DNA from 2 places in the Proteiniborus sp. genome. Region 2 is predicted to be linked to the other one. Evidence: riboswitches for the same ligand, from Rfam matches in the RefSeq annotation. Region 2 holds a riboswitch; the other holds the start of a gene.
The links. Region 2 has a riboswitch for thiamine pyrophosphate ahead of thiT (energy-coupled thiamine transporter ThiT). Riboswitches for the same ligand answer to the same signal wherever they lie in the genome.
Positions count from the first base shown of each region.

Region 1 (3,203 bases), on a different contig from region 2:
GGCAAATATATTGAAAAGCTACTTTTATCTAAAGAACAAGCATCTGTTAAACAAGGAATAGATATGAATTTTCTAAGTGAGCATGGGTTTGCATAAAAGCAAAAGGAGGATGAAAAATGTATAAATTTAATACCATAGAAGAAGCTTTGGAAGATATTAAAAACGGAAAAATAATAGTAGTTGTAGATGATGAAGATAGAGAAAACGAAGGTGATTTGTTAATGGCAGCTGAAAAAGTTAGTCCTGAATCAATCAACTTCATGGCTAAGTATGGAAGAGGACTAATCTGTATGCCAATTATAGAAGAAAGGCTTAGAGAGCTTAATATTGGTCAAATGGTAGAAAAAAATACAGATTCTTATGAAACAGCCTTTACCGTATCTATTGACGCTGCAGAAACTACAACAGGAATATCTGCACACGAAAGAGCTTTAACCATTAAGAAATTTCTTGATTCTAAAGCAACAGAAAAAGACTTTAAAAAACCAGGACATATTTTCCCATTACAGGCTAAGAAAGGCGGGGTTTTAAAGAGGGCAGGGCATACAGAGGCTGCAGTTGATTTAGCATCCTTATCAGGCTTGTATCCAGCAGGAGTTATATGCGAGATTATGAATGAAGATGGGACAATGGCAAGAGTACCTCAGCTAATGGAATATTGTAAGGAACATGATTTAAAAATAATTAAAATTGCTGATTTAATAGCCTTTCGACGAAAAAGGGAAGTATATATAAAAAGAGCAGCAGAAGCAAATATGCCAACAAGGTATGGTGAATTTAAAATCATTGGCTATGAAAATACATTAAATGGTGAACATCATGTTGCTTTAGTCAAAGGTGATGTTGCAGATGGTGAGTCAGTTTTAGTCAGAGTCCACTCAGAATGTCTTACTGGTGATGCTTTTGGATCTTTAAGATGTGATTGTGGCGAACAGTTTGCGTCAGCTATGAGGAAAATCGAAAAAGAAGGAAGAGGAATTTTACTTTATATGCGTCAAGAAGGGAGAGGAATTGGCCTTATTAACAAAATAAGAGCTTATTCACTTCAGGATAAAGGAATGGATACAGTAGAGGCAAACCTTGCTCTTGGCTTTCCAGAGGATATGAGAGATTATGGAATTGGAGCTCAGATATTAGCTGATTTAGGAGCAAAGAAAATAAAGCTTATGACTAATAATCCTAGAAAAATTAAGGGACTATCAGGTTATGGCATAGAAATTGTAGATAGAGTACCTATACAGATGAAGTGCAATGAAAGAAATGAGTATTATTTAAAAACAAAGAAAACAAAGCTTGGACATATGTTAAATTTTAGGGAGGAAAAATAATATGAGAACATTCGAAGGAAATTTTATTGCACAAGGATTAAAGTTTGGCATTGTTGTTGGGAGATTTAATGAGTTTATAGGCGGAAAGCTTTTATCTGGAGCTATTGATGCTTTAAAGAGACATGGTGCAGAAGAGGATAATATTGAAATTACCTGGGTGCCTGGAGCATTTGAAATACCCCTTGTTGCTAAGAAAATGGCTAAAACTCAAAAATATGATGGGGTAATATGCCTTGGCGCCGTTATAAGAGGTTCTACACCACACTTTGACTATGTATCAAGTGAGGTATCAAAAGGTATTGCTAATGTATCATTAGAAACTGAAGTCCCTGTAATATTCGGGGTTCTGACAACAGATACTATTGAGCAAGCAATAGAGAGAGCAGGCACAAAAGCTGGAAATAAGGGATATGATGCAGCAGTTACTGCTATAGAGATGGCAAATCTTATTAAGCAGTTTTAGTTTGGGCAGGTTTTGATGCTTTAAATTACTTTGTATTTATTGTAAAAAGAAAACTACTCCTCTTATATTGAATAATTATAATATATATGATAATATTGTTTTGAAATTAAATATAAGATTAAGTACTAGGGGGGCTGGAGAGACCAGCTGAGATTAAGACTCGATAAAGTCTTTGACCCTTAACCTGATCTGGATAATGCCAGCGTAGGGAAGTTGTATTTACTTGTGTTATGTATTAAGCATAAGTCCTTATTTTGGGATTTATGCTTTTTTGTTTTGTCCCAAATATCTTCTAGTACGTAGATTTTTGAAAGGAGGGATGTTCATGTCAACGAAAAAGCTTACCCTATGTGCTTTCCTTATAGCAATTGGAACGTTAACAGGTCATGTATTTTATATTCCTATAGGCGTTGCAAAGTGTTTTCCCATACAGCACACCATTAATATACTATCGGCTGTAATTCTAGGACCTTGGTATGCAGTTGCTAATGCATTTGTAACTTCTCTACTTAGAAACATACTTGGAACAGGCTCTTTATTAGCTTTTCCAGGTAGCATGATAGGTGCATTTTTAGCAGGAGTTCTGTATAAGAAGACTGAGAAACAGATAATGGCTTCGTTAGGCGAAGTATTAGGAACTGGACTTTTAGGCGGACTAGTTGCATATCCAGTTGCAAAGCTGATTATGGGAAAGGATGTGGCTGTTTTCTTCTTTGTATTGCCTTTCATGGTCAGTACTATTGGTGGCACAATAATAGGCAATGGATTATTAAAAGTATTACTTTCAAGTAAATTATTAAAAAACAATAAATAGGGGTGTTTATATATGAAAAATGTATTAACTATAGCTGGTTCAGATAGTAGTGGTGGAGCTGGAATACAAGCAGATTTAAAAACCTTTTCTGCACATGGGGTTTTTGGAATGAGCGTAATTACTGCCATTACAGCTCAAAACACACAAGGTGTTTTTGGAGTACAGGATATTTCTGTAGATATGATAGAAAAACAGATTGATGCAATATTTGACGATATAAAGGTTCATGCTTTAAAGATAGGTATGGTTTCGCAAATAGAAACTATAAAAGTAATATCAGGTAAATTAAAGCAATATTCTCCTGAAAATATAGTAGTAGATCCTGTTATGATATCAAAAAGTGGATATGATCTGCTTGCACCAGAGGCAAAGGAAACTCTTATAAAAGAGCTTTTACCTTTAGCTACGATAGCTACGCCAAATATTCCTGAAGCTCAGGTTATATCTGGAATGAGCATAAATAGCTTAAAGCAAATGGAAGAGGCAGCAATAAAAATACATTCACTAGGAGCAAAAAATGTTCTTATAAAGGGTGGTCATATGGAAGATGACGCAACTGATGTGTTATATAATGGCGACAAATTTATATATTTCAAAT
Region 1 covers NZ_JAWRHZ010000061.1:172,373-175,575, reverse strand. Annotated here, with positions in the region: gene ABV008_RS13820 (riboflavin synthase) at 1-96, shown strand, start outside; gene ABV008_RS13815 (bifunctional 3,4-dihydroxy-2-butanone-4-phosphate synthase/GTP cyclohydrolase II) at 117-1,328, shown strand; gene ribH (6,7-dimethyl-8-ribityllumazine synthase) at 1,330-1,791, shown strand; TPP riboswitch at 1,909-2,019, shown strand; gene thiW (energy coupling factor transporter S component ThiW) at 2,117-2,605, shown strand; gene thiD (bifunctional hydroxymethylpyrimidine kinase/phosphomethylpyrimidine kinase) at 2,618-3,203, shown strand, end outside.
Region 1: linked by a shared signal. The riboswitch ahead of thiW (energy coupling factor transporter S component ThiW) and the one ahead of thiT (energy-coupled thiamine transporter ThiT) in region 2 are both predicted to bind thiamine pyrophosphate.

Region 2 (3,203 bases):
AAATTTCCATCTTCTATATCCACGCATATAGACACCCCTTATAAGGCTACTATTATATAGTATTCTCCGAATAAAAAAATGTGACAAAAAAGCCGGCAAATTGCCGACTTTCCTATCTAGTCTCTTGATCTTATAACAAGGCATATTCCTTCTTCAACTTTTACTAATCCTACCTCATCCTTTATTGCATTGCTTATACCCAAAGTAGAACCAATGTTAAAATCTACACAATTAGTATCATATTCAAACCCTTGAAGACTAACTTTTGAATTAATTAATGGTATTATTGAAATAAAACTATCTTCTTTATTATTTAACCTAAGTAGATCTTTCGTTATAAATACTTCATTGTGGCTATCTATAACAGTAATATTAATATTTTGATTAATAAATTTATAGAGTAACATTATATTCGCCATAGAATGATCTAGACGACTACCTATAGCGCCTAACAATACAATATCATTAGCTCCCTTTTCAATGGCATATTCTATTGATAGCTCTGTGTCAGTTTTATCTTTATGAGTTGAATGTTTTTGTAGTCCTACTCCTACTCGTTTAAATCTATTTAAAATTTCTAAATCTAATGAGTCCAAATCTCCAATTATAAAATCTGGGGTAAGGTTTTCACTAAATAAATGTCTTGCGCCTCCATCTGCACAAATAACTATATCAGCATTTTGAAAATAATAGTCTATATCTATGTCATTCAAGTTTCCATTGGATATAATCAAAGCCTTCATTTAATCACTCTCTTTACATAATAGCTTTTCTAATAGGCTTCCATAAAAGTATAATAATTATGATAGATATTACTAATTCTACTAATAGATAGGCTCCATTATACCCTAATGAGTATAGCCATGAGTTTATATCAGCAGCATTTTCTGAAAAAAACACAACCCCTGATAAAACATGGCTAATAAATCTTCCGAATATCGCTATAAGTATCCCAAATATTGCACCAACATAATCCATAGTTTTACTGCCAGGGTTTATATTACTTATGTTTCTATATAAGCCACTCAATCCTAGTAATCCAAATGCTATTGGATAATCTAAAAGGAATTGTATTGGATGCACAATGTATGGTTCTAAAATTGCTTGAAGTATTCCATAAACTAATCCTACTATTATTCCAGGTAATGTACCCCATCTTATCCCAATAAGAATTATTGGAATCATACTTCCAGCAGTTACAGAACCACCAAAAGGTGCTTCATAAACCTTTATCATACTTAGTACAGTGGCTAACGCTATCATAATACCACTTTCTGTTAAAAACCTTACTTTCTCTTTTTTTTCGATAGATATCATAAAAAAACCTCCCTTTGTGATTTTAGAATATTTACTAGGGAGGGATTAGTGTCTATTTAGTTTTCAATAGCACATAAGTGCAATGAAATATAATTTATAAACACTTCCCTACGCTAGTGTTAACTAGATCAGGTTAAAGGGTCGAAGCGAAAATTGCCTCCTCTCAGCACTAATGCTCCCCTAGTGTGAAATATTCCTGTTTGCTTACATTATAGCAAGTATTTAAATGAAAGTAAAGCTATATGTTCTTAAACATTTTAGTAGTATTTACAATATCATTACTATTAAAAATAGCTGAGCCCGCAACAAATATATTAGCTCCATAAGATTCTACTTCTTTAATATTGTCTAATTTTATCCCGCCATCAACTTGTATATCAATATTTTTATTAAAACTACTAATTAGATTTCTTAAGTCTATTATTTTATCTTTCATTTGCTCGATAAAGTACTGTCCACCGAATCCAGGATTAACTGTCATAATAAGTACCATATCAATTTCATCAATTATATATTTTATATTCTCAATAGATGTAGATGGATTTAGAGCAACTCCTGCTTTTATTCCAAAGCTTTTTATATGCTGTATAGTTCTATGAAGATGTACACAAGCTTCTTGATGAACAGTAATAATATCTGCTCCTGCCTCCACAAAATCCTTTATGTACAAATCTGGATTCTCTATCATTAAATGGACATCAAAAGGTACTTTAGTTACTTTTCTAATCATTTTTATTACAGGTGCCCCAAAAGTAATATTAGGAACAAAATGACCATCCATTACATCTAAGTGAATTAAATCTGCTCCGCCTTCTTCAACTAATTTAATTTGCTCTTCTAATCTACTAAAGTCTGCCGATAAAATAGAAGGAGCTATTTTTATCATATCTAATACCTCCTAATTCGTTTAATTTCTTGTAACATACTTAAATAATTATCATATCTAGATCTGCTTATTTCTCCGATTTCAACTGCCTTTTTTACTTCACAGTTTGGTTCCTTGTAATGATTGCAACCAGAATATTTACAAAATGAACTTTTATTATATATTTCAATAAAGTATTTTTCAAGTTCATCTTCTTCTAGAAAATCAATGTCTAAAGTACTAAAGCCAGGAGTATCTACGACCCATCCACCTAAATCTAATTCAATAAGTTCTACATGTCTTGTTGTATGCTTTCCCCGACTAGTTTTTTCACTTATACTACCAGTTTGCAGACTCAAATTAGATTGAACATTATTTAGTAAAGTGGACTTTCCCACACCTGAGGGACCAGCAAATACAGTAATTTTATCTTTTAGAATATCCTTTATTTCATCTATACCTTCTTTAGTTTTACAGCTTGTTTTAATAATTTTATAACCTGCCCGTTTGTAAATTTTGTAAATCATATCTGCCTCGCCATCTGAATCTAAGTCAGATTTATTTATGCAAATAACCACATCTAGTCCCTGAAATGATGCTAGAAGTAAAAATCTATCTAAAAGCCATAAGTTAGGACCAGGTTTTTGTGCAGCAAAAACTATTACAGCTTGGTTTACATTGGAAACAGGAGGCCTTTTTAATTCTGTAATTCTATCAAAAATATGTTCTACATATCCGGTATTATCTTCATTATTAATTTTAATCAAAACTCTATCTCCAATAAGGGGAACAGTTTTGTTTTTTCTAAAAAGCCCTCTTGCTCTACATTCATAAATTGTGTCATCTACCTTTACATAATAAAAACCACCTATGCCTTTAACAATAATTCCTTCTAGCATCAATCAATCCTCCTTAAATGATAATTAGATTTCTCCTTTAAATGTGCCATCAAAATATACTTCATATCTTGCATTTTTCTTACCCTTAACCAAAACAGAAATAGATTCCTCACTTGTACTAT
Region 2 covers NZ_JAWRHZ010000055.1:124,748-127,950, reverse strand. Annotated here, with positions in the region: gene ABV008_RS11515 (hypothetical protein) at 1-27, opposite strand, end outside; gene ABV008_RS11510 (thiamine diphosphokinase) at 117-743, opposite strand; gene thiT (energy-coupled thiamine transporter ThiT) at 757-1,317, opposite strand; TPP riboswitch at 1,406-1,509, opposite strand; gene rpe (ribulose-phosphate 3-epimerase) at 1,556-2,203, opposite strand; gene rsgA (ribosome small subunit-dependent GTPase A) at 2,206-3,081, opposite strand; gene pknB (Stk1 family PASTA domain-containing Ser/Thr kinase) at 3,106-3,203, opposite strand, start outside.